One region of the Oxobacter pfennigii genome, then DNA from elsewhere that is predicted to be linked to it. Evidence: riboswitches for the same ligand, from Rfam matches in the RefSeq annotation. Region 1 holds a riboswitch; the other holds the start of a gene.

What was found. Region 1 has a riboswitch for cyclic di-AMP ahead of OXPF_RS19935 (peptidoglycan DD-metalloendopeptidase family protein). Riboswitches for the same ligand answer to the same signal wherever they lie in the genome.
Region 2: another riboswitch for cyclic di-AMP. It lies ahead of OXPF_RS01815 (cell wall hydrolase); the one in region 1 lies ahead of OXPF_RS19935 (peptidoglycan DD-metalloendopeptidase family protein).

What each region holds. Positions count from the first base shown of each region.
Region 1 covers NZ_LKET01000068.1:97,999-114,296, reverse strand. Annotated here, with positions in the region: gene OXPF_RS20015 (SPOR domain-containing protein) at 1-285, shown strand, start outside; gene OXPF_RS20010 (DUF4321 domain-containing protein) at 494-751, shown strand; gene OXPF_RS20005 (Maf family protein) at 770-1,357, shown strand; gene radC (RadC family protein) at 1,359-2,054, shown strand; gene OXPF_RS19995 (rod shape-determining protein) at 2,078-3,109, shown strand; gene mreC (rod shape-determining protein MreC) at 3,136-3,987, shown strand; gene mreD (rod shape-determining protein MreD) at 3,989-4,492, shown strand; gene OXPF_RS19980 (penicillin-binding transpeptidase domain-containing protein) at 4,509-6,926, shown strand; gene OXPF_RS19975 (septum site-determining protein MinC) at 7,110-7,730, shown strand; gene minD (septum site-determining protein MinD) at 7,758-8,558, shown strand; gene minE (cell division topological specificity factor MinE) at 8,574-8,849, shown strand; gene rodA (rod shape-determining protein RodA) at 9,074-10,168, shown strand; gene OXPF_RS19955 (DUF5301 domain-containing protein) at 10,198-11,031, shown strand; gene OXPF_RS19950 (DMT family transporter) at 11,044-12,093, shown strand; gene OXPF_RS19945 (type I phosphomannose isomerase catalytic subunit) at 12,122-13,087, opposite strand; gene OXPF_RS19940 (ABC transporter permease) at 13,200-14,030, opposite strand; partial or broken gene OXPF_RS21980 (spermidine/putrescine ABC transporter ATP-binding protein) at 14,020-14,208, opposite strand; cyclic di-AMP (ydaO/yuaA leader) riboswitch at 14,286-14,413, shown strand; gene OXPF_RS19935 (peptidoglycan DD-metalloendopeptidase family protein) at 14,417-15,436, shown strand; gene OXPF_RS19930 (YqaA family protein) at 15,532-16,086, shown strand; gene OXPF_RS22705 (hypothetical protein) at 16,236-16,298, shown strand, end outside.
Region 2 covers NZ_LKET01000016.1:19,283-35,580, reverse strand. Annotated here, with positions in the region: gene OXPF_RS01820 (AAA family ATPase) at 1-1,389, opposite strand, end outside; cyclic di-AMP (ydaO/yuaA leader) riboswitch at 1,576-1,698, shown strand; gene OXPF_RS01815 (cell wall hydrolase) at 1,699-2,271, shown strand; gene OXPF_RS01810 (DNA-3-methyladenine glycosylase family protein) at 2,393-3,262, opposite strand; gene trxA (thioredoxin) at 3,357-3,689, opposite strand; gene OXPF_RS01800 (NAD(P)/FAD-dependent oxidoreductase) at 3,695-4,567, opposite strand; gene OXPF_RS01795 (HAD family hydrolase) at 4,822-5,463, shown strand; gene OXPF_RS01790 (LURP-one-related/scramblase family protein) at 5,641-6,123, opposite strand; gene OXPF_RS01785 (C-GCAxxG-C-C family (seleno)protein) at 6,167-6,571, opposite strand; gene OXPF_RS01780 (phosphoribosylformylglycinamidine synthase) at 6,973-10,755, opposite strand; gene OXPF_RS01775 (LysR family transcriptional regulator) at 10,878-11,762, shown strand; gene mnmL (tRNA modification radical SAM protein MnmL/YtqA) at 11,764-12,726, opposite strand; gene OXPF_RS01765 (adenine nucleotide alpha hydrolase family protein) at 12,730-13,125, opposite strand; gene OXPF_RS01760 (ferritin family protein) at 13,397-13,813, shown strand; gene OXPF_RS01755 (aspartate aminotransferase family protein) at 14,053-15,243, opposite strand; gene argB (acetylglutamate kinase) at 15,257-16,102, opposite strand; gene argJ (bifunctional glutamate N-acetyltransferase/amino-acid acetyltransferase ArgJ) at 16,116-16,298, opposite strand, start outside.

The DNA.
Region 1 (16,298 bases):
GAGGCCTTGAATGTATTGAGCGGTATTGAGGATTTTGGGTCTGAAAATGTACAGGTCAAAGAAAATATAAAAGAGTTAGGAGTAAAAATCACCGGGTATTTGGATAATACGCAAGGGATAGAGGCAAATGCCGGTGAAGGATTAAAAGAGATAGTTTTAAATTTCAATAAAATAAAAACAATATTTTCGAGCGAATTAGATAATATTCGTCAAATCGAAGAAGAAATTGTAAAATGTGTATTTATATATAGAGATATAATTGAGCAATATAACAATCTTATTTAAATAAAATATTTTCCTTAAAAGGTATTAAATGCCTTATGATAGGCTATCTTCGCAGAAATTTAATAGCCTCTTACTTTACATAAAAAATTTACAACACTTGTTTGAAAATAAATAAAATGTTAAACTATTATGAGGATAGACGACATATTTTTTACTCTATATTTTTGGGAATATAGTGGAATAATTATCTTTTAAGGGGGAAAAATCATTGGTAGGAAGGGTACAAAAGAATGCAGCAAGTCTTTTCATACTGCTTGTAGCCTGCTGTATCATTGGGAGTTTTATCGGATACATATTAGATCCTTATATTCCCGGAATGTTAACAAAGAGTTTCAGTATAGGTGCGGGGCCTATGCTTATAAATCTAAAAGTAGTTACATTTACTTTGGGGTTCAGCATAAGCATAAATTTTTTCTCCGTAATAGGCCTCATTATAGGATTGATTATATTTGTCAAACGTTTCTAAAATATTGGAGGCATTGTAATGAGGATTATCCTTGCATCGAAATCTCCGAGAAGAAAAGAGATATTGCAAAACATCCGGTTAAACTTTGAGGTTGTGGAAAGCAATTATGAAGAGGAAAACAGTTTATCTTTAAGGCCGGAAAAGCTTGTGATGCACCTTGCATATAGGAAAGCTCTTGATGTGGCAGAAAGAATAAGCGATGAAGCATTGGTAATAGGTGCAGATACAATTGTTGTCCATAACGGTATAATCATGGGAAAGCCGAAGGATAATGAAGATTCCTTTGACATGTTAAAAAAGCTGTCGGGAAACTATCATCACGTTTTCAGCGGCATATGCATCATAGATGTAAAAGGAAACAGGCACTCAGTTAACTATGAAAGCACAAAAGTAAAAATAAAGAAATTAACAGATGAAGAGATAATTCAATACATAAGCACCAAAGAGCCTGCAGATAAAGCAGGCAGCTATGGCATACAGGGAATAGGCAGTTTAATTGTTGAAAAGATTGAAGGATGCTATTTTAACGTAATGGGCCTTCCGGTATATAAATTGTCTGTTCTGATGCGTGATTTTGGTGTTAACCTGTTAAAACCGGGAGTTTAGTATGAATAACCAAAGCAAAGCTTTTACTATAAAAGATATGCCAAATCAGGAGAGGCCAAGGGAAAGAATGGCCAAATACGGTCCGGAAGCCTTATCAAATACAGAGCTTCTTGCCATAATATTGAGATCAGGAACAAAAAATGATTCTGCAATGAACCTTGCAAGCAAAATTTTAAAGAATGAACACGGGCTAAAGTTTCTATATGATTCAAGCTTTGAAGAACTGCAAAGCATAAAAGGAATAGGCATTGCAAAAGCATCTCAGATAAAAGCTTCACTTGAATTGGGGAGAAGATTCAAATCCTTTAAGGATATGGATCCTATATATATAAAAACTCCGGAAGACGCAGCTGACCTTGTTATGGAGGATATGCGCTATCTTAAAAAAGAGTTTTTGAAGATTATACTTTTAAATACCAAAAACATGGTCATAAATGTGAAGAGCATTTCCATCGGAAGCCTTAATTCGTCAATAGTTCATCCGAGGGAAATATTTGTGGAAGCCATAAAAGCTTCCTCTGCTTCAGTTATAATATGCCATAATCATCCTTCAGGCGATCCATCCCCCAGCCAGGAGGACATAAACATTACAAGAAGAGTATTCGAGGCTGGTAAAATAATCGGCATCGAATTAGTTGACCATATAATAATAGGCGACGGAAAATATATTAGTCTTAAGGAAAAAAATATTATATAGATACATAGGAAAGGGGACACATCATGTTTGGCTTTTCAAAGGACATGGGAATAGATTTAGGAACAGCAAATACTTTAATATATATAAAAGGGAAGGGAATAGTCATTAGGGAGCCTTCCGTTGTTGCAATTAAAAACGATACTACAAGACAGCCCTTGGCTGTTGGAAATGAAGCAAAGCAAATGATAGGAAGAACTCCGGGAAACATCATTGCAATTCGACCGCTTAAGGACGGTGTTATTGCAGATTTTGATGTGACCCAGACCATGCTTAAATACTTTATTAAAAAGGTGCTTAATAAAGGTACCTTCGTAAGGCCGAGAATAGTTGTATGCTATCCTTCAGGAGTTACACAGGTGGAGAAAAATGCCATAGAACAGGCGACAAGGCAGGCGGGTGCCAAGGAAGTACATCTTCTTCCCGAACCCATGGCTGCTGCAATTGGAGCCGGCCTTCCTGTGGATGAACCTACAGGAAGCATGGTCGTTGATATCGGCGGAGGAACAACGGATGTTGCCGTTATTTCATTAGGCGGAATTGTAACCAGCAAGTCATTGCGTATTGCAGGAGATGAGTTTGATCAGGCCATCGTATCATATGTTAAGCGTGAGTACAGCATCATGATAGGCGAGAGGACTGCAGAGCAGATAAAAATTGAAATAGGTTCAGCTTTCCCTCTGGATTCTGAGAAGACAATGGATATAAGAGGAAGAGATTTGGTTACAGGCCTTCCAAAGACACTAACCATAACATCTTCAGAAATTCGCACAGCCTTAAGCGAGCCGGTTAACGCCATAATCGATGCAATTAAATCGACCTTGGAGAAAACACCTCCCGAGCTTGCAGCCGATATAATGGATAAAGGCATAATGCTGACAGGCGGGGGAGCACTTTTACAAGGCTTTGACAAGCTTATAATGGAAGAGACAGATATGCCGGTGAACATTGCTGAAGATCCCTTGGATTGTGTGGCAATCGGTGCAGGAAAGGCATTGGATAACATAGATAAATTAGGTTCCATGAGTTCTTTGACCCTTTCAAAGAAATATAGATAGGAAGTGGTATACTCATGCGCCGTATTTTGCAGAACAAGTTACTTGTCGTTGTAATTATGTTAAGCGTGGTTTTTATAGTCTTTATAGGAATGACAGCCTCAAGAAGAGACAGGGTAAGTATTTTTGAAGGGGTTGTAGGCAACGTGCTAAACCCGGTGCAGAAATATTTATATAAAGGCGGACAGAGTATAAGCAATATGTTCAGCTTTATCACCAACATTTCAAACATAAAAGAGGAAAATGACAGGCTCGAGGCTGAAAATCTTGAGCTTGAAAATAAAGTGGTTGATTATGAAACGGTAAAGGCTGAAAATGAGAGGCTTCGGGGCATGCTGGATTTCAAAAGTAATTTTGCCCAGTATACATATTTAGGAGCCAATGTAACAGGAAAAGGCACGGGAAACTGGTACGATGTCTTTATAATCGATAAAGGCGCCAATCAGGGGGTTAAAAAGTATTATCCTGTTGTAACCAGCCAGGGACTTGTTGGACAAGTCATGGAAGTAGGCCCTAACTGGTCTAAGGTTTTATCTATTATAGATGAGAAAAGCAGGGTAAGCGGTGCATTGAGCAGAACACAGGACCAGGGGATGATCCAGGGAATTGCCGGCTTTAACGGTGAAAAAAACTGCAGGATGATGTATCTGCCGGCAGACTCCACTGTTGCCGTAGGTGATTATGTGGTCACCTCGGGTATAAGCAAGTATTTTCCTAAAAATATAAAGATTGGTGAAGTAATCGAAGTGGCTGATGACGCAACACAATTTGTTAAATCAGCTGTTGTCAGGCCGTATGTTGATTTTACAAAGCTGGAAGAGGTTTTTGTAATAACTAATGCAATAAGTGAGGATGATTATCCGGTAGAAGAGGAGAATTGATGTGAAAAAATTTGCTATACCGCTTTTACTTTTGATTTTAACAGCGCTTCAAAACAGCCTCTTTGAATATATAAAAGTGTTCGGAGTCAAGCCGAATATAGTTTTGGTTTTCGTTATATGCATTACTTTGATAAAAGGTAATCCCCTGGGGACAATAGTAGGTATTGGGGGAGGTATTCTGGAAGATATTTTCTTTCAGGGTGCCTTTGGTATAAATTCCATATCCTGTATGCTTGCTGCTTTTATTATTGGAAGCGTAGAGGGGAAAATATACAAAGATAATGTCATTGTCCCGGGGTTTTTTGTTTTTGCCGGAACGGTAATAAAAGAGATGATTGTATATCTGTTTTTATATCTCATCAGGACAGAGCTTGATATAATGACAGCTCTTACCAGCAAAATAATTCCCGAGGCAATATACAATACAATTCTGGCATTTCTCTTTTACAGATATATTGTGAAATTCGTAAACAAGATTTTTGCTGAACAAGCCTGGAAATATTAGTTTAAAAGGTGGTCATATGGAGAATAAAAAAGTATTTACAAGATATACTTTTGTAACTATTGCTCTTGTTATAGCCTTTGCAGCCATATTGCTTAGACTGGCGGACATACAGATAGTTCAGGGTGATGATTACAGAAGGCTCGCCCAGGATAAAAGTATAAGAACGGTGGATGATGATGCTCCCAGAGGCAAAATAACTGACAGGAACGGCTTTGAGCTTGCAACAAACAATCAGAGCTATACCATATTTATGATGAAGCCTCAGGATCAGAAGGAAGAGGAAAAACTTATGCTTGTTATCGAGAGGCTTGTTGACATTTTAAATAAAAACAATGAAAAGATAACCGACGACTTTAATATAGCAATTGAACCCTTAGATGGGGGAGAATATAATTTCAAGTTTTATTTTCCCAACAACTATGAGGATGAAGTTAAAAAACAGGAATACATAGATAAGCAATCAGCAAGATGGAAAAAAGACAACGGGATTCCCGACAGCTATGATGCAAAACAGTCCTTTGAATATTTGGTTGAAAAGTATAGTATACTGCCCGTTGAAGAGGAGCATAAGAACATACCCTTTATAAGGCAGATGATGGTTATCCGCCAGATGATTAAAGACAAGGGCTATATGGCATATAAGCCTGTTGAAATTGCGTATGTAAATAGGGATACTGCCTTTGAAATAATGGAAAAAGGCCTTTATCTTCCCGGCGTGGACTATAAATTAAAACCGGTGAGGACTTATCCCTCTGGAGAGCTAGCTTCTCTGGTTTTAGGAAGCTTAAGAAAAATTCCGGCTGAAAAAGCTCAGGAATATAAGGATAAACAATATGACGTAAGTGTGGATTTAATAGGAAGGGACGGAATTGAAGCCTATGCAGAGGATGATTTGAGGGGTGAAAAGGGCGGAAGAACCGTCAAAGTTGATGCTTATGGAAGGATAGTTGAGGAATTGGGTAAAAGGGACCCAATCCCCGGAAACAATATTGTCTTGACCCTTGATAAAAACCTTCAGGCCGTTGCAGAAAATGCCCTTGATGATATAATGCAAAAGCTCAGAAACGGCGAACTGGGGAAGAAGGCGTATCCTTATGCCACCAGAGGGGCAGCTGTAGTTATAGATGTTAAAACAGGAGAAGTACTGGCTATGGCAAGCAGGCCGGGAGGATATAACCCAAACATAATGGCGGTTACCGGAAGCTTTAACGAGGAAGTAAGAAAGATACTAATACCTCAGAATAGCGAGCATCCCGGAGTAGACCCTGAGAGAATAATAAAGCCAATGTTCAATTACGCCACCATGGGAGCAGTGCCTCCGGGTTCCACCTTTAAAATGGTTTCTGCCATAGCAGGATTGGAGACAGGTGAGATAACGCCGTCAACCATAATTAACGATACAGGCCAGTACAGGGTGGTACCTGGTTTTTACGGAAACTGCTGGATATGGAACTACTACCAGTTAGGAGGCCATGGACGTTTAAATGTTACCGATGCCCTTAAGGTTTCCTGCAATTACTTTTTCTTTGAAGTAGGAAGAAGGATAGGCCTTGATAATTTATCAAAATATGCAAAATCCTTTGGACTGGCCAGCGAACCCAGCGGTATAGAAATTTATGAATCCCCGGGAGACGTGGCAAACAAGGAAGCTGTGAGAAAGAGAGCTGAAGCCTATTCATATTTTATAGTATTGAAGGAAATAAGCGAGCCCAATTATGATCCCAAGCTTGGCACCTTCACTCCGACGGATGAGCAAAAAGAATTGATAAAATACATGATTGAAAATAATGACAGAGACAGCGCAAAGCTAAAGGATGCAGGAATTACAAGCTATAAAATGAGAAGCAGAATACTTCAGGCAGTAAGGGATACCTACAATGAGTATTCGAGGGCCGGTTTGGTATTGAATGCCTCCATTGGCCAGGGTGAAAACAGATTTACACCCCTGCAGATTGCAAGTTATATTGCAACAATTGCAAACGGCGGAACAAGATACAGGCCCCACCTTATAAAGGAAATTACAAAGGCTGACGGTACAATAGTAAAAGAAATACAGCCCGAAGTATTATCAAAAATAGAATTTAAGCCGGATACTCTATCGACTATAATAGCCGGTATGGACGCCGTAACCGGTGAAGGCGGTACCGCAGGAGCTATATTTCGTAACTTCCCAGTAAAAACCGCAGGTAAGACAGGTACGGCACAGGCTTCAGGCAGCAGGGATGATTATGCATGGTTCGCAGGCTTTGCTCCCGCAGAAAACCCTGAAATTGCAGTAGCTGTTGTAATTTACGAAAGCGGCGGATACGGCGCTTCCAACGTTGCAAAGGCAATATACGAAGAATACTTCAAATTAAACGCAGCACAGCCGGTAACAAATGAAATACAGACAGCACCGGATAATACACTGCCGGCAGTTAATGTAACCAATTAATTTTTAAACAGCCTTATAAACTACGTGTTTTATAGGGCTGTTTTTATGGTTAAGTTCATCTAGTTTTTAATTAATTATATAAAACCCTATTTTAAGGAGATAAACAAAATTTACAACTTCATGCAGGAATTATAACTTTTGTGAAGAAATTTATTTAGTAGATGCAGCAGTGGAGGTATGCTAATGGAGAACGAGAACGTAGTATTTAAAGGGACAAAGGACGGTGTAATTGTCAAAGTAAAGGGACAATGTGATTTAAATTCTATCGTTAAAGCCATAGGAGTAAAACTTGATAATTCCAAGGATTTTTTCAGAAGCGGGAATATATTTTTGGATATGGATGGTTTTTATGCAGACGAAATAGAAGAAATAGAAATCAAGAAGCGGATTTACGAAAGCTACGGAGTAAAAGTCAAAGAAATTGAAAGAAGCAAGCCAAGGGTTTTTGACGGCATCAATGAAGGAAATACAAAGTTCATCGTAAATACAATACGTTCGGGTCAAAACATTGAGTCTTCCGAGAATATCGTGATTATAGGTGACGTTAATGCCGGTGCCCATATTAAGGCAGCTGGAAATATTATAATCCTTGGTACTTTAAGGGGAGTAGTCCATGCTGGAGCCACCGGAAATGAAAAGGCCATAATTGCTGCATTTTCTTTGCAACCCGTTCAGTTAAGAATAGCGGACTTAATATCAAGGCACCCCGATGGCGAGGTTATTAAACCAAAATGTCCTGAACTGGCATGCGTCAGGGACAGTATGATAATAATCGAACCATATGTTGCCGGTAAATTTATATAGGTACATTAAGATTTTGGAGGGATTTTTATGGGTTTAGCATATGTAGTAACATCCGGAAAAGGCGGGGTAGGCAAAACAACAACCACAGCAAATTTAGGTACAGCTCTTGCAAATATGGGCAAGAAGGTGGTAGTGGTGGATGCCGATACCGGCCTGAGAAACCTTGACGTTGTTATGGGGCTTGAAAACAGGGTGGTATATGACCTTGTGGATGTAGTGGAAGGGCTGTGCAGAGTCAAGCAAGCCTTGATAAGGGACAAGAGGTTTGAAGGTTTGTATCTTCTTCCTACAGCTCAGACAAAGGATAAAACAGCAGTCAAGCCTGACCAGATGAGAAAAATAGTAAAAGAACTTAAGGAAGAATTTGAATTTGTTTTGATTGATTGCCCTGCGGGAATTGAGCGGGGATTTGAAAATGCCATAGCGGGAGCCGACAAAGCAATTGTAGTAACGGTACCCGAGGTTTCTGCCGTAAGAGATGCGGACAGAATCATAGGCCTTTTGGTTTCAAAGGGAATGGAAGCAAAAGAAATCAGGCTTATTATAAACAGGCTTAAGATTGATATGACAAAGCGGGGAGACATGTTAAACATCGAGGATATGGTTGACATACTTGCCATTGAAATGTTAGGTGTAATTCCCGATGATGAAAAGATTATAGTGTCAACAAACAGGGGAGAGCCTGTCGTAACTTATGATAACGCCCCTTCAGGATTGGCATATAGAAACATTGCAAGGAGAATATTAGGAGAAGAGGTTCCTTTTATGAACCTTGAACAGAACAGGAACGTTTTCAAAGGATTTATAAAAAAGATTTTGAATCTTTAATAGGAGGATGATAATGTGGATGTACTAAAAGTTTTTAATAAAGTTGCCAACGCCAGCAAGGATGTTGCAAAAGAAAGATTAAAGCTAATTTTAATACATGACAGATCGAATATACCTCCTCAATTCATCAATATGATAAAGGGAGATCTTATAAAGGTAATATCCGATTATGTTGAAATAGAAGAAGAAAACATAGAAATAACATTGAGCAACGGAGAGGGAAGGAATGAAAATATTTCAGCCCTGACAGCCAACATACCCATAAAAAAAGTGCGAAGCATAGGAAAATAACTTCTGAATTTATAAGGCATTCTATTATATAGGACGCATTAGACAGTTTAATCATGACTTATGAAAATTTGCGTTTTATATAAGAAAATGCCTTTTATTCTGCAGTTCAAGGCTTCAATACTTAATTTTCCACTTCTTAAGTTATAGAAGGGAACACTATTATATGCTATAATTCATATGAATTGTTAAAAGAGGTGTTTTCTGTGCTTATCAATAAGAAAATATTGAGGAATTTTGATTTCGGATTGGTTATAAATATATTACTAATATGTATAATAGGAATTGTTACAATTGCTTCTGCCACTCAGGCCTTCAGTGGAGGCACCAACAGGTATTTCATACAGCAGATTGTATGGGTATTGTTTGGACTTTGTTTGCTGGTTGTAACAACTGCAATAGATTACAATACCTATAGGATGTATCATAAAGTAATATACTTCGGTAATGTTATTATGCTTTTATTAGTTGTATTAGTCGGCAAGGTCACCAACGGTGCCACCAGCTGGTTTGGCATAGGATCCTTTGGTATACAGCCTTCGGAATTTATGAAAATTTCCATGATTATTATGCTGGCAAAAAAAATTGAAGAATTCGAAGATGGAATAAACAACCCCGGAAACCTGTTTAAGCTGTTTTTGTACGCAGCGCTCCCCCTGGGGCTTATTATGCTTCAGCCGGATTTGGGTACTGCTATGGTTCTGGTTTTTATAGTAATAGGCATGCTTTTCATGGCAGGGCTGAATTTGAAGATATTTTTTACAGGGCTGTGTGCGGCGGCAGTATCCGTTCTAGCCGTTTGGTTTTCTCCTGTGCCTATTCTAAAGCCTTATCAGAAGGACAGGCTTTTAGTGTTTTTAAATCCCGAAAACGACCAGTTAGGCTCGGGATATCAAATAGTACAGTCAAAAATAGCCATAGGCTCAGGGCAGTTATTCGGCATGGGCTTTGGAAATGGAATACAAAACGAGGGAGGTTTTTTACCCGAATCCCATACAGACTTTATTTTCTCAGTATTAGGTGAAGAATTCGGATTCATTGGGGCCTTAATCTTAGTGGCATTATATGCTTATCTTATATTCACCTGCTTCAGCAAAGCTAAAATTGCCAAGGATAAATTCGCCCAGATGATTGCCGTAGGCATATCTTCTATGTTTTTGTTCCAGATGTTTCAAAACGTCGGTATGACCATAGGGCTTATGCCCATAACAGGTATAACTTTACCCTTTGTGAGCTATGGCGGAAGCTCCATGTGGACCAGTATGATTTCAATAGGGCTTATTTTAAATATAGGTATGCGAAGGCATAAAATTAACTTTTAGAAATACCATGGGTATAGGAGGCTAAAATTATGAATCTCAAAAAGCCTTCATTATGGATTCTTACAACAGTCGTTATAGTCTTTGTCGTCATAGCCGTATTTTTTATGACAGTACTAATGAAAAAACTGGAACTGCCTGATTCATCAGATGTTATTTCTATGAAGCTGGAGCAGTTTAATGATGGTGAAACCATCGGGGGAACTGTTATAACAGATAAAGAGGATATTGAAACTGTTTTAGCTGCATTCTCAGGTGCAAAAAAGACAATGAGGTATTCTGTTAATGATTATCCAACGGTAAATGATTATCTTATTATAAGGTTTAACTTAAAGGGAACGTCAAGAACCTTGTGCCTGTATAATGAGTGGAATGATTACCTCATTGAAGAACCTTATATCGGAATATATAAATATAAGGGAGATAAGGAAAAAGTTGAAAGTATATATGGGGTGTATACCCGCAATATTGCAGTTGGAAATTTATCAGTCAATTATGATGGAATAATAGCAGTTTCAGGCAATAAACAGGTACCTGTGATTGTATACCAAAGCCCACTGGATGTTTCGCTTTCGGATATCAAGGATACAATTTATTATCTTGGAATTGATACGGGTACCCAGTTCATACCTTTCAGGGTCTTTACAGACGGCCGCGAGCAATTCGGAAGTTATCGCCTATACGATGCCGAAACACTCGAAAGCATCGACTTTCCAGTTACTTCAGGACTGGCTCCTCAAGCATACATATTATCAAAAGCACAAAGTGATCATGCATATATAGTCACACTTGCAATAGGTGAGTGGAACGAGGAGGGCACAGAGGTCATCGGAGACACATTGGTATTTGGTATAAAATTGCTTTAGGAGGTGTTAATTATGAATTCAAGAATAAAATCTGCCATACTGTATGCTGTCTTGGCGGCTGTATGCTATGGGGTGAGTTCTCCTATATCAAAGATATTGTTGGCTGAAATTCCGCCTGCATTTATGGCATCTTTACTATATTTAGGCGCAGGTTTTGGTATATCTGTTATTATTGTTTCGAGAAGTATAAAGCACAAAGAGCAAAATGAGGCCAAGATGACCAAAAAGGAACTGCCCTATATCCTTGGGATGATTACATTGGATATTGCAGCTCCGATTTTGCTTATGTTAGGGCTTACCATGACAACCCCTGCAAACGCATCCCTTTTAAATAATTTTGAAATTGTATCAACGTCCCTGATTGCCTTGCTCGTGTTTAAAGAAGCCATAGGCAAGCGAATGTGGATTGCAATTTCGCTGATTACCATATCCAGCATTATTCTTTCTTTTGAGGATATCAGCAGCTTCTCTTTTTCATTGGGGTCTATTTTTGTGGTTGCTGCCTGCCTGTGCTGGGGTCTTGAAAACAACTGCACGAGGACGCTTTCTTTAAAGGACCCGCTTCAAATTGTTATGGTAAAAGGCTTAGGTTCCGGCTCGGGAGCCCTTATTATCGCTTTAATTACAAGGGAGTTATCCCTAAATATTTTTTATATTGTTTTAGCCCTTGCCCTTGGATTTTTTGCATATGGCTTAAGTATTTATTTTTATATCCTTGCACAAAGGGAGCTTGGCGCGGCACGTACCAGCGCATATTATGCAATTGCCCCGTTTATCGGAGTAGGTCTGTCCTTGGTTGTATATAACCAGCCAATAACTATCTCCTTTGCTGCGGCTTTTGCCATCATGATTTTAGGTTCATATTTTGCCGCAGTGGAACACCATGTTCACCAGCATACTCATGAAGTTGCAGAACATGAACACAGGCACAGCCACACGGACGGCCATCATAATCACACGCATGATTTTTCTGTAAAAGAGCACAGCCATGCTCACAGGCATGAAGCTTTCACTCATGCCCACTCCCATACTCCGGATACACACCATGCACATGTGCATTAAGCATAAAAATTACTTCGAAATTATTATATCATATATATATTTTCAAGGCCTTTAAATTGCCCTTTATTTCATAAAAACCCAAACTTGCCGGGATAAGTACTGTATCACCGGCATTTATTTCTATATAACCATCAAAGTAATTGATAATTCCCCTGCCACTTAAGGACATGTATATATAAAATTTGGAACCGTCGGTCGTATTAGAATAGCTTTTCTTTATATCCATCTCTTCAACGGAAAAGTAGGGGCTGTTAACCAGGGTTTTCATGCAATAGGAACTGCATTCATAAGAAGATAGAACATTTAAATCTTCATTTTCAGAAAAACATATGACATCTAAGGCTCTTTCTATATGAAGCTCTCTTAATTGTCCGTTTTTATCCACCCTGTTCCAGTCATACAGCCTGTATGTCGTATTGCTGTTTTGCTGGATTTCAGCAATGAGTATACCTTCCAGTATGGCATGAACCATACCTGCCGGTATATAAAATATATCCCCGGGTTTTACAGCCACTTCATTTAATATAGGCTCAACATTTCTTTTTTCCAGAGCATTTTTTAAATCTTCTTTTTTGACATTTTTTTTAAGCCCGTAAATAAGCCTGGCACCAGGTTTGGCATCGATGACGTACCACATCTCCGTCTTACCGCTGCCTTCATTATTCATCCTGGCATATTTATCATCGGGATGAACCTGAACGGATAATTTGTCATTGGCATCAATAAGTTTGATAAGAAGGGGAAAGGTATTTTTATGATTTTCAAATATGTCTGTACCTAAAAGCTTGTCTTCGTATTGGTTTATTAAAAAGTCAAGGCCTTGGTTTTGATGCTTTCCGTTTTCTATAATGCTCATACCCTCATCATGGCAGCATACTTCCCAGCTCTCGCCTATACTGCCCTCAGGCAGGCAGCGCTTATAATGCTTTTCTATGTTTCTTCCGCCCCATAGTATGTTCTTATAAACCGGTTTGAATTTAAGTGGATAAAGCATAATAACCTCCAAATAATCGGCAGCATATCTAAATTAATATCATTATAGTTTAAAAATGAAAATTTGTATAATTTATATAAAGATAAATAAAGCAATAAGGCCCAAATTAGCCTTATTGCTTCCATTTCATATAGTATTTTTCAATGTAGGATACGATTATATACATCATATAAGCGGCTATAGACAGGATAATAATACTCATCATGACCATATCCAATTGTGCTACCTGGCCGCCGTATACTATTAAAAATCCGAGCCCTTCCCTTGCTACCAGAAATTCTCCTACTATAACGCCTACCCAGGATAATCCTACATTAATCTTTAGCGTGGAGATTATATTCGGAACACTAGAGGGCAAAATAACTTTATGGAGTATCTGAAGTTTTGTGGCACCAAAAACATACAAAAGCTTTTTTTTATCTTCGTCGACTTCCTGAAAGCCAATGAGTACGCTCATTATTGTAACAACTACCGAGACAAAAATGGCAGTAGTTATAATGGCAGGCTGACCATTGCCAATCCAGAAAATCAATACGGGTATTAAAGCTGTTTTAGGTAAGCTGTTTAAGACAACTAAATAGGGGTCCAATACCTTGCAAATGAATTCTGACCACCATAATATTATGGCGATTGCGGTTCCAAGCAGGGTTCCCGCCACAAAGCCAACGACAGTTTCCATACAAGTCACCCAGATATGGTGAAAAAGGGTCCCTTCATTATAAAGCTTAAAAAGGACTTTCACCATACGCGTAGGCTGGCTTATTAAAAATGGGTCAATCCATTTCATAAGACCTGCAATTTCCCATAGTACTAAGAAAAATATGAGGAGCAGCACTCTTGTAACTGTAATCAGAGTATTTCTGTTATGGATTTTCTTCAAGTAATTCCTGTGTTCTGTTGATATATTATCTTTAGAAGTTAAACCTGAGTATTTATTTAACATGGACATCAAGCTCCTTCCATATGTCGTTGAAATAGTGCCTGAATTCAGGAGCTTCACGGCATTTTATAGGAGTTCTTACTTCACATGTAAGGTTTATGTCGTATATATTTTTTATACTTGCAGGACGCATGGATAATACCACAACTCGGTCTGCCATGGATATCGCTTCTGATAAATCCTGTTTATAGAACCAAAAAATGAGGCATAATGTTAATAATTACCATTGGAATATCAGAATAAGTTTTATATAATAAATTATATGTTCAGCTGAGTCCGGTGGTACCGGAGCGGGGGAGAAACTTAATTGGGGTGTATCTTATTAAAGAGGGCTACTCTATGGCCTAACCCGACAACTAACCTCGTAAGCGGGATAGAGGAGGTTACATATGGACAAAAGAAAAAAGTATGCTATATTGATAGCATGCTTGGCGGTAACGATTATTTCCGTTGTTGTGATACTGTTATCTCAGAATACACAGGATGTTACATCACAACAAAAGATGGAAGTAACTCAGACCGTTGACGATACACAGGTTTTAGCTGCCGCTGATTCTTCACAGGTCAATGAGGAACAAACTAATGAGACTGCACTGGAGAGTACCGAAGAAACAGATGAAGCTGCAGAGAACAGCGAAGAGCCAAAGAAGCCTGAGATTTTAACCTACACTGTAAAATCAGGTGATACACTGGGTGCCATATCAAATGAATATGGCGTGACTGCAAATTCAATAGCAAGTTCCAGTAACATTTCTGTCAACTCAACTTTGAAAATCGGTCAGCAATTAAGGTTCCCGTCAATAAAGGGAATACTTTATAAGATCAAAAGCGGTGATACCCTTTCAAGTATTTCTAAGTTATATGACATAAAATTTGACGATATAGTAAAAACCAATGGTATGGAATCTGCTAATAAATTGAATATCGGTCAGGAGATAATATTGCCGGGCGTAGATCAGGTAAAAACCGTAGTTGTCGCATCAAAAACCGCTGCCGTTGCATCAAGAGGTTCATCAGTCTCCGCTGCAGCCAGCGCAGTTGCTTCAATAAGCATGTGGCCTGTAAGAGGCACGCTGACATCCTTGTTTGGCCCAAGATGGGGTACAACTCACAAAGGAATAGACATAGCAGCGCCCACTGGTACAAATGTAAGTGCGTTTTTAGACGGTAAGGTTGTACATAGCGGATGGGAAGGCGGATACGGTTATCTCGTTATAATTGATCACGGCAACGGACTTAGAAGCTATTATGGACACAACTCCAAATTGTTGGTTAGTGTAGGACAGCAGGTCAGCAAAGGAGATATAATAGCTAAAGTCGGAAGCACGGGAGATTCGACAGGCCCTCATTGCCATTTTGAAATCAGAAAAAATGGCACGGCTGTAAATCCTCTCAATTATTTGAAGTAACATAGGACGCATTTAAATTTGCGGAATCTATTAAAGCACTAATTTTTTAGTGCTTTTTTTATAGTAAAAGCTTTTGGATTTAAGAGGTAAGATAAATGGAAAACTTAATTACTTTTCTATCAAAATACGGTATATTCGGTGTGCTTTTAGCCGCTTTCTTCGAGCCCATAATTTTCCCGCCTCCCGTTGAGATAGTTTTGCTTCCGGTTATGCTTAGCAACCAGGATAAAGCAATATTAATAAGCTTAGTTACAGTTTGTGTCTCATTTATAGGAGGGATGGTCGGGTATAATCTGGGCAAAATTGCAGGAAGGCCATTGATTATAAAGATGTTTGGAAATGATGCACTGAATAAGGTAGAGGAAATATATAATAAATACGGAATTTTTGCAGTCATGACTTCGTCCTTTACACCTATACCTTATGAGGTATATACATTGTCTGCCGGGGCTTTTAGGATGAACTTTTATCGTTATTTGATTGCCACTTGTCTTTGCAGATTGCTAAGATATGTGCCAGAAGGTATACTGATACAGCTCTTTGGCCATGCAATGTCTAAAAAAACTTTTGAATCCGTAACCTTTGTTGCAATAGCCTTGATTGCAGTGTTCATCATATACATAATAATTAAAAGATACGCTAGAAAATAATTTAAGTCTGCCGGTGTCAAAATTGATGCCGGTATTTTTTTTATAAATAAATTCAAAAAATCAAGTAATAGGACAAATTGTCCGATTAATAATTATAATAAGGACAATTTAAGATCCGTTATAGTTAATTTATTGTAGGAGGGATATTAATGAAAACAATCAGGGTTCCTAAATTCGTTAAACCTATTTACAGCGGCAAAGATAAATTAAAT
Region 2 (16,298 bases), on a different contig from region 1:
TTCTTTTGCTCTTAAAGTATCAACGGTATTTCTCAATTCTGCAAAATCAATTTTGATTTTGTGATCGTGTCTGTCTCTTAAACTCAAAGATTCTTTATAATCATCAAGTTTAATCTCCCGTTCCATCTCCTTTTGTTGCCTGCCTCCACGGTAATAGGTTCCCTGGGATTGGACTGAGACGAGCCCCTTTTCGGGATATCTCAAGGCAGTCAGGCTTCCTCCCATGCTAGCGCCCTGGTCGATATTTATGGTATTATTGACAAAAACCGCCTTGGAAACGGGAGTATGTCCGTAAACTATCATAGGTTTTCCGTAATAATTCGCTGCCCAATCACCTCTTATAGGAAGCCCTTTATCGTCAACTTCCCCCGTCACATCGCCGTACAGTACAAAATCAATTATTTTTTTTGACAGCTTTCCAATCATTTCTTCCTTTATTCCTGCATGGGCTACAACAAGATTGCCATTGTCCAGCATCAAATAAAGAGGAGAATTTTCATATAGCTCCAAAAAATCATTTTTAATTTTCTTTGCTTCGCTTTTTTCAAGCTTTTCGTATTCCTTGACCGTAGTTTCCAATCCATTCTTTATCTGCACCTTGCTGCCTTTTAAGTATCTGTAAAATTTATTGCAGTGATTTCCGGGTATATAAAGGGCATTTCCCGAATTGACCATATTGATGACGGTCCTTATAGTATCCATTGTCCTTGGTCCTCTGTCCACGATATCACCTGCGAATACAACCTTTCTTCCGTCAGGATGGCTGTATTTGAATCCATTTTTTCTGTAACCAAGTTTGTCTAGGAGCATTTCAAGCTCGGTACAGCAGCCGTGAACATCGGAAATTATATCAAACAAAGCTTTATCTTCAGTTTCTATATTATAGGAAACAATTTCATGTTTGAAATCATCGGCATCATTCTCATTCAGTACGATCACTTTGTCAAATCCCTCGTTTTCAACAGATTTTAAAGATTTAAGAAAAGCAGCATATTGTTTTTCTATAACATAACGCGACACCTTTCTTTGTCTTAAATTATTTCTTTCAATGGCAATTTCAGTGGATATATCAAATGCCAAGAGAATAGAATAATAATTATTGTCCTCTGCCAGGTCTAAAAGCTTTCTTCTTGCCTCGTGAGATACTGCCGTCGAGTCTGCAACCACTAATTTTTTAAGGTTCATTCTCTTTTTTATAATGTAATAAAAAAGTTCAAAGGCCTCTTTTGATACTTCCATATTCTCTTCATCATCGGAAACCAGAGCCCTGCATCTGTCAGAAGATACAACTTCAGTATCCTTGAAATTTTTAAGCGCAAAAGTAGACTTACCGCATCCGGCAATGCCGCAAAGCACAATAAGGGAGGTTGCAGGAATCTCAATCTTCATATTGCTCCACCTTTCACATAATACTTACCGTGAATTTCGGCCATTGCCCGGAGTAATTCTAAAATTACAGCTTATATAATAATTCTACGTCAGTTAGGTTAATTTCATCCATATTATATGAACAACATAATTCAAAAATAAAAAATATAAAAGTCTTTTTCGAATATTTTTCTTAAAAAGACACATATTAAGAATAAGCCGAAGTTTAATAAAACACGGGGGAACCAAATTTGGGGTGAATCGCGAAAGCGTAGGTTATGCCTTTACCGAACCCGTCAGCTAACCTCGTAGGCAAAAGGGGGTATACACATGAAAAAAAGAGTATTTTTACTCGTTGTTGCAGTGCTAATCGGATTAGGATCAGGCAGTGCATTTTGCAGGGATTCAAAGGACGATGACAGCACCTTCATCAAAATATTCACGCCATATCATAATATGAAAAGTGTCAATGTTCCTTCTGAAAATTCTTTGTCCGTTACAGCCTTTAAAAGCAATGAATCAAATAATTTCAAGTATGAACTTACAGATGATGAAGTTGAGCTTATTGCGAAGGTTGTATATGCTGAAAGCAAAGGTGAACCCTTCATTGGAAAAATAGCTGTTGCCTCTGTTATAATCAACAGGCTGTCGCATCCTGAATTCCCCAAGACTATTAAAGATGTTATATACGAAAAAAATGCTTTTTCCTGTCTGGATGAAAGGTATATGGATATAAATCCGGATGCTGAATCCTATATGGCAGTGGATGAGGCACTAAGGGGAAATGACCCTACAGATGATGCAATTTTCTATTATAATCCGAAATCTGCGACAAGTACTTGGATGAAAAATGCCACTAAAAATAAACCAACAACAATAGGCAGACATGTGTTCTTCAAATAAAAAACAAAAGCCGTATTAATTTACGGCTTTTGTTTTTTATTACGAAGTAACAAGGTTTCCGGGACCCGCTAGCAATCTTTGATTGCTATTAGCGGGTGGGGTTCTTATTTTTTTTAAAAAGCTATACGCTTATTTCCTTGCCCTTCAAATCCCTGGCATAGTAAAACAAATACTGCTGGGCAAAACCCGCTAATTTTTTAAACTTCTCCTGTCCGAATTTTTCTATTTTAGGCAGGCTGACATCTGGAGCAAGATAAAAATGCTGCATAACCCTTTTTACCCACACATCAACAGGGAAAGCCTCATAATAATACATTGAAAAAAGCAATATGCAGTCAGACACCTTAGGCCCTACCCCGGGAAGCTTCATGAGCTCATTTCTGGCTTCAGCATAAGTAAGGTTTTTCAAATTATATAGGTCTATCTCTTTGTTAATTACCATTTCCACAGTCTTTTTTATATATTTTGCCCGAAAGCCTGTATGGCAGCTTTCAAAATCCTCAACAGATGCATCTTTTAAATCTTGAGGGGAAGGAAAGGAATGATAAGTATTTCCTTTATATACAACAGGCTTTCCCCACTTTTCGGATATTTCTTTTATGGCTCTTTTAATCATGGGTATCCTGTTATTTGCAGATATAATGAATGAAATCAAAGTCTCCCATTCGTCCTGTTTTAAAATTCTTATGCCTTCTCCGAAGCCAATGGCTTCTTTTAGAGTATCATCCTCTGAAAGCTCGTTTTTGATTTTTCCATAATCCCTTCCCATATCGAAATAATCATACCAGAGACCATCAAATTCCTTCTTATCCGTATTATCCAATACAAGGGTTTGTCCATCTTTTTTCACATTAATTACTCTTCCCTGTACGACGCCGGTATAGCTTCCGTCACCTTCTTCATACCACCTGAAGCACTGGCCGCAATCAAATACATGTTTAGGCTCAAAATCCCGAATATTCTCTATGATAACTTTCCCGCCATCTTCCATAATTCTATTGTTCAAAGTAGTTCCACCTCCTTAGCCGATATAAATACATATATATTATTAAAACATAAAACCTGGCCTTACGCCAGGTTTTTAGTTATTTCAACAAAGTTTCAACAGCATTTTTAAAATCATCTCTTGATAAAAGGCCTACTGAGCCCTTTGGAGTTTCACCGCTTTTAAAATAAGCAACCGTAGGTATGCTTCTTATGCCGTATTCCATGGAAGTCTTGGGATTTGCGTCGGTATCAAGCTTGCAGAACTTTACTTTACCTTCGTATTCGGCAGCTACTTCTTCAAAAATCGGTGCAAACATTTTGCAAGGACCGCACCATGTAGCCCAAAAATCCACTACTACCGGAATATTCGATTCCAATACTTCCTGATGAAAACTATCATCTGATAAAACTACAATATTCTTTCCTGCCATATTATCTACCTCCTGAAATTTCTGATATACTCAATAATTTTTAAACCTGCAATTGCTCCCTGGCCTACTGAGACAGATACCTGTTTTATGGTGCCGGCACAATCTCCTGCAGCATACAGGCCCTTTAGATTGGTCTTTTGTTCGTCATCGACTTCTACTGTCCCGTCTTTTATTATAACACCGAGTTTCCTTGCAAAATCAACGGAAGACGCAGTGCCATAAGCAATAAATACAGCATCGAATTTTTCCTCATTACCGTCCTCAAATATAATGCTTTCCAAAAATTCTCCGCCATTTAATGATTTGAGCTTCCCTTCAAAAATCTTTACACCTTCAAAATCTACAGTCTTTTTGTTTCCGTTGGTCAAAAGGGTAATATCTTCAGTGAAATGCTTCATTTCTTCCAATTCGTTTTTGGCATATTCATTATATCCTAAGATAGCTACCTTTTTTCCTTTGTAAAAAAATCCGTCACAGGTGGTGCAATAATGGATACCTTTACCTTCAAACTTATCGATATTTTCAATGATTATGCTTTTCTTTTGCGAACCGGTGGCAAGAAGCACAGCATTTGAATGGTAAGTACCCTTCCCTGTTTTTACTGTATATTTATCGACGTAATCAAATTCCAGAGCTATAACCTGATCCTCTATAATGCCGGTGCCCAGCCTTTTAGCCTGATTTTCACCCTGTTTAAGCAATTCACTTCCGCTTATGCCGTTTTCAAAGCCAAAATAATTATCAATAAGATGGGCTTTTGATAAACTGCCGGCTTCTCCTATTATCAAAGTCTTAAGATTTGCCCTCGAGGTATACAGGGAAGCTGATATCCCCGCCGGGCCTTTTCCGATTATTATTACATCAAATACATCATTCATATGGTATACCCCCTGTAGGTATATTAACATAAAATTATTTCCAAGTCAACATATGGAATTTACTTTTTAACATAAACTTTATGTTGTTTAAAAATAAGGTATGATATAATGAATCCTGCAAGGATTCATTGTGATACGAATTTTACTATGTAAAATTCGCGATATAAAGATTTCAATTGGCACAGTCATTTGAAATCTTTTCATGATATAATTTAATATACCTTGAATGTGTGTTTATATACGGAGGAGACAAAATGTTTGATAATTTTGACGCAGTAATATTTGACATGGACGGTACATTGATTGATTCCATGTGGGTATGGAGGCGGGTAGACGAGGATTTTCTTCAAAAACGCAATATCGAAGTTCCGGTCAATCTTCAAAAAGAAATAGAAGGCAGCAGTTTTCTTGAAACCGCCCAGTATTTCAAAGACAGATTTAATCTTAATGAAAATATTAGTGATATAGTTGCTGAATGGATTTGCCTGGTAAAAAATTATTATGAAAATGTAATTGCATTAAAGCCGGGAGCCTTTGATTTTATTAATATGGTCAAGGAAAACAACTTAAAGATCGGCCTCGCCACTTGCAATTCAAGGGATTTGACCGAAATAATCCTGAAGCGTACCGGCATCGATGTCTTTTTTAATGCGGTAGTTACCGGAAGTGAGGTTACCAAGGATAAGACATGTCCCGATATTTTTCTTGAAGCTGCGGCACAGCTTGATGTGCACCCTTCAAGATGCTTGGTCTTTGAAGATACCCTGTCAGGCGTGCAAGGCGCAAAGAGAGCGGGAATGACTGCCATTGCCGTACATGATGAATTCTCTCATCCCTACAAGGAAGAAATCGCCAGTACCGCCGACAGGTATATAATAGGCTTTACGGAGATATAAAAGCGACATTCTAAAGGCATCTTATTGTGAAGAAGCGACAAGCGAGCATAGATGAAAGGTGATACAACTAAAGTTATGCCTCCGACTTATGCTGAGGCGCGGCGGTTAAAATCAGGAAGATTTTCCGGCCGATAAGCTCTTCACAATAAGGTGCCTGCTTAATAGATGTATTTTTGTTTATTTATTCTTGTTATCGTGTATAACCTGGTCAATTACTATGACCAGAGCCAGCAGAAAACCGTGATTTTCATCATCGTCTATATCCACACCATAGGTATCGGAAAAGGAGAAGAATTTTTTAGAGACTGAAGCAACAACATTTCCGTCTTTGGTTATATTAAACTCAAAGCCAAAGAAATCTCCCTCCACCTTGTATTCTCCCATTGAACTGTCTATATCAAACTTATGAGTCAAAAATGTAAACTTCTTTTTAACCGTAGCACAATGCTTTCCGTATAGGTAAATATTATACTCAGGCAAAAACTTGAAAAGCTTTTGCTCAATATATGACACCTCATTTTCCGAGGTGTCATATATCCTGAGCTTATCACCCAGCGCAAAAACCTTTCCCTTCACGATGAATTTATCGTTTTCCATTTCATCTTTTATAGTAAAATTATCTCCTATACTGAATATTTTCTGCCTTATAAGATATTTCATTTATATTTATTTACTCCTTTATAATTAATATAAACTATGCCTTTTATTTTCTCTCTCTTGAAACTATTTCATCCAGTGCTTCTGCTGCTGCATAAACTATATCCGTACATCTGATTTCATCATTCCTGTACATGGACTTTAACTCTTTGCAATTTACGGATTTCAGCTTCTCATTAAACTTCTGTATCATTTCCTTTGTTAAAGTTTTTATCCTGTCGGACTCATGGGCCTGTTTTTCTACAAACATTACTCCAAGAGCCATAATGGCGCCAGTCAGTGCACCGCAGTCGCCCTCGACAGCCATTCCCCCTCCAAAGCCTGCAGCAATCTTTAATGCTTTTTTATCCATATTTAAATCATACTCCTCGTTTGCCGCATACAAAAGAGTTTCCGCGCAGTTTAGGTCATAGCTCTTGTCATAGTACTTATTCACCATTTCCTTAAGCATTTCAATTCCCCCCATTGTTTATACACTTAATAATATATTAGCATAATGATTTTAACTGGCAAAGCCATTTGAAACCATTATCTCAGATTTATTATGCATGAGGCTGTCGCATTTGAAAACAACGCAAATGAGCATTTGTGAGAGTTCTCTCTAAAGCTCTTGGTGACTCTGCCAAAGATATTACTCAGAATTTTAGATTGTTTGAACGAAGAAAGTTTTATAATTCTTGTATCTTCAAGGCGGGGAAACTTAGAACTTGCAGAACTCAAGCACAGTAAACACAGTGCTTCACCATGATTGCTGCATAATATTTTCATTTGGACTACCAATTGGGCTTGTTAAATAAAATCAGCTTTCACACCAATTATCTTAACATTGATGTGAAAGCTGATCTCTATAAGTTAGATCTTAAAATAATCAACACCGGCTTTAAATATCTTCTGGTCCTTATCTCCAGGGATATTTGTAAAAACATTATAACCTGCTCTCTCGGAATGTCCCATTTTTCCTAATATTCTCCCGTCAGGACTTGTAATACCCTCAATTGCGCATATGGAACCATTGGGATTATAGCTTATATCCATGGTTGGCTTTCCGCTGAAATCCACATACTGAGTAGCAATCTGACCGTTCTTAACCAAGCTGTCAACTACATCCTCCGTTGCCCAGAACCTTCCTTCCCCGTGGGATACGGCAACGGTATGGACATCTCCTGCCTTTACGTTATTAAACCAGGGGGATGCTGTGGAAGCAATCTTGGTTTGAACCATACGTGATATATGCCTTCCCAATGTGTTGAAGGTAAGGGTAGGTGATGTACTGTCAATATCCCTGACTTCGCCGTACGGCACAAGGCCAAGTTTGATTAGAGCCTGGAAACCGTTACATATGCCAATCATCAATCCGTCCCTGTTTTTTAGTAAATTCATGACCGCATCCTTGACTTTAGGATTTCTTAAGGCTGTGGCTATGAATTTCCCCGAACCGTCGGGTTCGTCTCCTCCGCTGAAACCTCCGGGTATTGCTATTATCTGTGAACTTTCAATCCTTTTGCACAACTCATTTAATGTTTCTTCTATATCTTTTGGAGTAAGGTTTTTAACTACGAATATATCGGCTGTTCCCCCTGCTTTTTCAAAGGCCCTTGCAGTATCATACTCGCAATTGGTGCCAGGAAAAACAGGTATGAAAATCCTTGGCTTCATACTGGATACTCTGGGTTTAAGGCTGCTTTTTATATTTGATTCGAAAGTTTCAAGCTTTGTATCCAACGCTTTAGCCTTTGTCGGAAACACCTTTTCCAGTGGCTCCATCCAGGCATTTACAGCCTCGTCTAAATCCAATGCCATATACTTGGCTTTAATACACTTATCTTCAGTTGTATGGCCAAGCAATTTATATTCTACGTCCCTTAAAATTTCATCAAGCTTTTCTTCCTTTGGAATTTCAAGTATTATACTGCCGTAATCCGATGAGAAAAGCTTCTCTTCCTCCATATCCTCTGCAAAATCAAAACCTATGCTGTTTCCAAAGGACATCTTACTGACTGCTTCTGCAATTCCGCCGAGTCTTACTGTATATGAAGATAATACTTTACCTTTATTAATCAGCTCGGTAATCTTTTCAAAATTGAATTCTAAAACTTCAAATACAGGGAGATTATACTCATCTCTTGGGCATGGTATTAAAACAACCTGGCTGCCTTTGCCTTTGAATTCGCCTGAAATTACTTCATCTGTATTTATTAAATTAACAGCAAAAGCAACTAAAGTTGGAGGAACGTTTAAGTCCTTAAAAGTTCCCGACATGCTGTCCTTTCCGCCTATGGCCGGAATGGACAGCTTCATTTGGGTATAATATGAACCTAAGAGAGCTCCTAAGGGCTTCCCCCATTTTTCAGGATCCTTGCCAAGCTTTTCGAAGTATTCCTGAAGGGTTAACCTTATATTTTTGTAGTTTCCGCCTGCTGCCACTATCTTTGTAACGGCTTCGGTTATGGCATATACAGCGCCATGGAATGGGCTCCATTTTGCAAGCTCAGGATTATAGCCATAGCTCATTAATGTTCCGGTTCTTGTTTCTCCTTTTAGTACAGGAATCCTGGCTGCCATAACCTCCATGGGAGTCAGCTGAAATTTTCCGCCAAAGGGCATTAGAACCGTTCCTGCGCCTATGGTGCTGTCAAACCTTTCTACCATTCCCTTCTGGCTGCATACGTTAAGATCCCTTAAATTATCAAGCCATTTTTCCTTCAGGCTTTTTTGCTTTGAATCAAAATTTTCAAGCCTTGCTTTGAAATAATTATTTTCTTCTTTGGGGAGTTTAATATGGGCATTGCTGTATTGCTTTGCACCGTTTGTATTGAGAAAATCCCTGCTTATATCAACTATTTCCTTGCCCCGCCAGGTCATTTTGAGTCTGTTCTTATCCGTTACCTGTGCAACCTCAACGGCTTCCAGATTCTCTCCCCCGGCTAAAGCTATGAACCTTTCAACATCAGCTTGGCTTACGACAACTGCCATACGCTCCTGGGACTCGGATATGGCAAGCTCTGTCCCATCCAGGCCTTCATATTTTTTAGGCACTTTATCCAAATCTATTTCCAGTCCGTCGGCCAATTCACCTATTGCAACAGATACGCCGCCGGCTCCGAAATCATTACATCTTTTAATAAGCTTTGAAACTTCAGGATTTCGAAAAAGCCTCTGTATTTTTCTCTCGGTGGGAGGATTTCCTTTTTGTACCTCTGCGCCGCAGCTTAAAAGGGACTCTTCATCGTGCTCCTTTGAAGACCCTGTAGCGCCGCCGCAGCCGTCACGCCCTGTCCTTCCCCCTAAAAGAATGATTTTGTCTCCCGGAGTCGGACTTAGCCTTACGACATTGCCCTTTGGCGCAGCTCCTATAACCGCTCCTATTTCCATCCTCTTTGCAACAAAATCCGGATGATATACTTCAGAAACCAGGCCCGTTGAAAGCCCTATCTGATTCCCATAAGAGCTGTAGCCTGCCGCAGCGCCGGTGGTTATTTTTCTCTGGGGCAGCTTTCCGCTTAAGGTATCTTCTATCTTTGTTCTTGGGTCACCGCTTCCTGTCACCCTCATTGCCTGATAAACATAAGACCTCCCTGATAACGGGTCTCTTATAGCTCCGCCAAGGCAGGTTGCCGCACCTCCGAAGGGTTCTATTTCTGTTGGGTGATTGTGTGTCTCGTTTTTAAACATTATAAGCCACTCTTCATCTCTGCCGTCAACATCCACATTGACCGCAATACTGCAGGCGTTTATCTCTTCAGATTCATCCAGGTCCTTTAAATATCCCTTTTTTCTTAATTCCTTCATGGATATGGTTGCTAAATCCATGAGGCTTACATCCTTTTCTCTGTCCCCGTATACATATTTTCTGGAAGCCATATAATCAGACAAAACTTTTTCAATTACACTCTTGTATTTGCCTTCTTCAATGGATACTTCCTTTATATTTGTAAGAAATGTGGTATGACGGCAGTGGTCCGACCAATATGTGTCAATGACCCTAATTTCAGTTATGGAAGGGTCCCTCTTTTCAGTGTCTTTAAAGTATTCCTGTACGAATATTAAATCCTCCATGCTCATGGCAAGACCCATAAAAGTCATAAACTCATCTAATTTTTCCTTTGAAAAGCCGGTAAAGCCTTTTAAAACTTCAACATCCTCCGGCTCATTATAGTTCACTTCCAAAGTCTCCGGCTTTTCAAGAGAAGCTTCCCTTGATTCAATGGGATTTATGCAATATGATTTTATTCTGCCAAAATCACTGTCACTTATATCCCCTTCAATCACTATGACCTTTGCTGACAACACTTCAGGCCTTTCTTTTTGAGTAAGTATCTGCACGCACTGGGCGGCGGAGTCGGCTCTCTGGTCATACTGGCCGGGCAGGTATTCTATAGCAAATGCCCGCAAACCTCCCTTTAAGTTCAAAGCTTCATCATATACATCATCCACAGGAGGCTCCGAAAAGATGATATATTTGGATTTTTCATACTCATCATCTGTCATTCCCGAAATATCATAGCGGTTTATAATGCGTATATTATGAAGTCCGGCTATAATCAGGTTTTCTTTGATATCATCGGTTAAATTTTTTGCTTCAACGTCAAATCCCTTTTTCTTTTCCACAAATATTCTTCTGACCTTATCACGCATTTCTTATACCACCTTATATTAAAGATAATTATACACATTAATATTTACAAATAAATTGTAACATATTAATATTAATAAGGATAATTAATAGTACTTATATTTTTAATAAGGAGAATTAATATATGGATATAAATTTTGAACTGTATAAAGTTTTTTATCATGTGGCTAAGCATTTAAGCTTTTCCGAGGCTTCACAGGAATTGTTCATTTCTCAGTCGGCAGTAAGCCAGTCCATAAGCCTTTTAGAAAAAAAGCTTAACTGCAAGCTGCTTTTTCGAAGCACTAAGAAGGTTAGCTTATCCCATGAGGGGAAAATTCTCTTTGAACACATAGAGCAGGGTTATAATTTCATAAAATCGGGGGAGAGGAGCGTTCTTGAAATGCATTCCGTTGTCCAGGGAGATGTGCGAATCGGTGCCAGTGACACCATATGCAAATATTATCTGCTGCCCTATCTGAAAAAGTTTAACAGCCAATACCCCAATGTAAAAATACATATAACCAACAGAACCTCACCTGATTGCATTGAGCTTTTAAGAAAAGGCTATGTTGATTTTGCCGTTATAAACATCCCCAAGAATCCCGAATATGCGGATATGGAAGTCAGGGAGCTTAAGACCATAAATGATGTTTTTATAGCAGGCAAAACCTTTGAACATCTTAAGGGCAAAAAGATAAGCATAAAGGATTTGAAAAGCTACCCTATTTTGGCTCTGGAAAAAAACACTTCCACCCGTGACTTCTTCGATAATTACATAAAGAGCAGCAATATTAAAGTCACTCCTGAAATTGAACTGGGAAGCAATGACTTGCTCATAGAAATGGCAAAAATAGGCTTAGGCATTTCCTTTGTCATGTCATTTTTCATAGAAGAATATATAGAAAAAGGGGATATATTTATTTTGGATATAAAAGAAGAAATACCTTCCCGAAGCTTAGGGGTTATAACTCATAAATCAATCCCCTTGACTGTAGCTTCAAGAAGGTTTATAGATATATTAGGCTAGATTATTCTCTGAATTTATCCAGGGCACGCCCCCCCAGATAATTAAACTTTTTACCTTGAAATGTATTCAGTTCATTCATTTTGTCTTCAATATAATCCTTGATTTTCCACCAGCTGGTGTTCCAGTTGGCAAAAAGTGAATCAGCTTCGGGGACTCTTCCCACAAGCCTTTGTATTACTATATCCGGTGAAAGGTATTCTAAAAAGGTCACCACTCTATTTATATATTCCTCCATGGATATGGGTGAAATTTCGCCATTCTGATACAGGTCCCCTAGGGCTGTCTCCTTTACAATATAAAGAGAGTGAATTTTAACATGGTCTACTCCTATTGAGGATAATATTTTAGCACACTCCACTACATCATCCATGTTATCCCAGGGAAAATCTAAAATGACATGGACGCATAATTCAAAACCGTACTTTTTAACTCTCAATGCCCCATCTAGAAATTCCGCCAATGTGTGGCCTCTGTTTATTTTCATAAGAGTATGATAATTTACAGTCTGGAGGCCTAACTCAATGCTGATATTCTTGTTTTTTTCTCTGCTTACATCATAAAGAAACTCAAGGTAACTATCGTTTATGCAATCCGGCCGGGTTGAAACGGAAATTTCCACCACATCCTCCATACATGCTTCCTTTATGTATTCCTTGAAATTCAAAAGAGGCATATAAGTATTGGAGTAGTTTTGAAAATAAGCAATGAATTTTTCCGCCTTGTACTTTTGACGAATATAATCCATATTTTTTTGAAGCTGCTCTTTTACGCTTAAAGAGTTAGGCAGGCTTTCAAAGCCCGCACCCTTTTCCCCGCAAAAAATACACCCTCCCAAGCCAATGCTGCCATCCCTGTTGGGGCATGTACACGACACATTAATAGGAAGCTTATAAACCTTACAGCCGTATTTTTTATTAAGATATCCCGAATAGGAATTATACCTTTCTTCCTCCACGTGTATCATCCTTTAATCTATTGTATCCTTTGCCGGCATTATATATATGTCTGCAAATTCCAATTTTCTCTTAAGTTCGTTAACTATTGTGTTGCTGCGCCCGTCCGGGGGCTCTCCAAGGACAACATTGGTAATCTTGTTTTCCTTTGCAAATTGTATTATCGTCTTTATAACATCATCAGATCTTAATACCGTAAGGTCGGCTCCTGCTGATTTTGATATGCTGAAAAGATATTCCAATGCATCCGCTTCGCTAATATTTCCGAGAAAATTTGCTCCGCTGGCTGCAACGTGAATTACCAATAATTCCCCCTCAATCTCATCTCTTATATTTGCCCCTTTTCTTATAAGCCTCTCACATGTCTTTTGCACAGTTACGCATACTAAAACCTTTTTTACACTGCCCATGTTAACGGCCCCTTTCAAAACTGCAGATATAAACTCGTATATGTTTTTAAACTTAAAGATTTTTTTGACCACCGCTTTATCAAGCTATTATATAATATGCCAAATAACAAATTTTATCAATAGACCTATAAATATATAATACTTAATTAATAATTGATTAATTCATGCACACAATTTTATTTTTGATAATATATTATGAATGGATGATAGCACATAGCCGATGGCATTCATAATATATTATTACACAATAAAAATGGAGCGTGCCTATCTTATGGTTAATAATATTAAGCTCATTAATATGATTCAAAAGTTCATTATTGAAGAATCCACCGACAGCTTGTTTTATAAAAAACTGTCCGAAAATGCTCCAAACGATCTTGCAAAGGAAATACTGACGGGATTGAGCATTGACGAAGAAAGCCATGCCGAAAGCTTGAAAAAAGCTTATTGCTATCTGACAGGCTCAGCCTTTATTATGCCTGCCATTATGACTCCCGAAGTGCCTTCTTTTGAAGAAGCCTTGATGATGAGCATGCAAAATGAAACAAAGGATTATAAAAAATATGGAGAGCAATTTATTAAATCTACGGACAAATATCTCAATCATTTGTTTTTCATGATTAAAACAAATGAAGGCCAGCATGCATTAAGGATACCATTGCTTCTGGAAGATTTAGAGGCCATTTAGATTGTGCCCATGCTAAGCACACATATAAGGGGCTGTAGCATTTGAAACACTGCATTTACTGTGCTCGAGCTCTGCAAGTTCTAAGGTTCCCTGCCTTGAAAATACAAGAATTTTTAAACTTCATTCGTTCAAACAATCTAAAATTCTAAGTAATATCTTTGGCAGAGTCACCAAGAGCTTTAGAGAGAACTCCCACAATGCTCATTGCGTTTTTTCAAATGCTACAGCCCCTCTAAGTTTTACACCAATAAAGCCAGCACAGATTTTAAAATATCCATGGCTTTATCTACTTCTTCAGAATTGATAACAAGAGGAGGTACAAGCCTTAGCATGTTGTTTCCTAAAGAATTAAGTATAAGTCCCTTTTTAAGGCACTCTTCAACTACTTTGCCGCTGTCTACGGTAATCTTTACTCCCAGCATCAAACCCATACCCTTAATGGATTCGATACAGTTCAATTCCTTGTTTATATCATCAAGCTTGCTTAAGATATAAGAGGACATGGTATTTACATTTTGGAGGAGGTTTTCTTTTATTTCTTCAATTACGGCACAGCCTGCAGCACATGCCAGATGGTTTCCTCCGAAGGTGGAGCCGTGATCTCCCGGAACCAAAACGCCTCCGAATTTCTCATTTGCCGCCAGGGCACCTATGGGTACTCCTCCTGCCAGCCCCTTTGCCAGTGTCATCACATCGGGAGCAACGCTTAACTTTTCATAGGCAAACAGCGCACCTGTTCTTCCCACGCCGCATTGTACCTCGTCAAATATCAAAATTATGTCCTTTTGAGTGCAAAGTTCCCTTACTTTTTTGATGTAATCCAATTCAGCAGGGCATATTCCGCCTTCGCCCTGAACCGGCTCTAAAATAACGGCACAAATACTGTCGTCAATCAAGCTTAACAATGAATCATAATTATTAAACTCTGCAAATTTAAATCCAGGCAGCATGGGAAGGAAATTCTTATGATATTTTTCCTGGCCTGTTGCCGATAATGACCCCATAGTCCTTCCATGGAAAGAATTTACCATGGATATAATATTATAGCGTTCACTGCCATATTTATTAAGGCTGTATTTTCGCGCAAGCTTTATTGCGGCTTCATTGGCTTCAGCGCCGCTGTTGCAGAAAAACACCTTGTCGGCAAAGGAATTTTCACATATCAATTGAGCCAATTTTACCTGGGGTTCAACCCAGAATAAATTAGATGAATGCATTATTTTTTCGCTTTGTTCCTTTATGGCTTCAACAAGCTTTTTATTGTTGTAGCCAAGAGAGTTAACAGCAATACCGGCTAAAAAATCTATATATTCCTTGCCGTCGGCATCCCATACCTTAGAACCCATACCCTTAACAAAGGCTGTGCTTCCTCTTTTGTAATTACCCATTACATATTTATTGCCAATCTCCATTATTTCATTGTTAGTCATAAACTTAATCCCCCTACATTTCTATTAAGGTGCCGTTCATTTCACCCATTACTACATTTTTTACAAGGCTGTCATGGGCCTTGTTGCTGATTATAAGGACGGATTTAACTCCGTTTTTTATTGCATCAATTGAGCACCTGATTTTCGGTATCATGCCGCCCTTAACAATGCCATCCTTTATAAGACCTTCAGCTTCCTCTATATTCATCTTCTGTATCCTTGAATTTTTATCATTAAAGTCCTTGTATACGCCTTCCACATCCGATACCAGTGCAAAGAAGTCGGCTCCCATCGCCGATGCGATGGCAGAAGCCGCATCATCACCGTTTATGTTATAGCTCCCACCTTCGTCACCGATACCGATAGGTGCGATAACTGGTATTATATTATTGGAAAGCAGCAGGTTTAAAAAATCTGTATTTACTTTCTTTACCTCTCCTATGAATCCGCCGTCTATATAAGTCACATTACCGTTTTCATATTTGCTGATGTATTTTTTTGAACAAAGCAAAAGCTTTGCATCAATGCCGCTGAAGCCCGCGGCGATGCCGCCTATAATGTTTATAGCAGCAACAAGCTCTTTATTTATTTTGCCTATGAGTGCCATTTTTGCAATGTTTAAAGTCTCGGCATCCGTGACCCTCAAGCCCTCTATAAATTGCGGCTTTATTTCAAGCTTTTCCATCAATGATGATATTTCGGGCCCTCCTCCATGTACAAGTATCACCTTACCGCCTATGCTTTGCATATATACAATCTGTTTTAAAAGGTCGGTAATGGCACCGTCATTTGCCATGGAGCTTCCGCCGTATTTTATGACAACCGTCTTGCCGTCAAGATTTAAAACCTTATCTCCCATTTTCAAACCTCCATCAGCTTCTATAATCGGCATTGATTTTTACATAATCATAAGTCAAATCGCATCCCCAGGCTGTTGCAGAATTTGTACCGTCCTTCATATCGATGACGGCTTCAACTTGCCTTTTTGAAAGTATCTCCTTTGCCATCACTTCATCAAAGACCAGCCCGGCTCCATTCTCGGCTACTTTTATGCT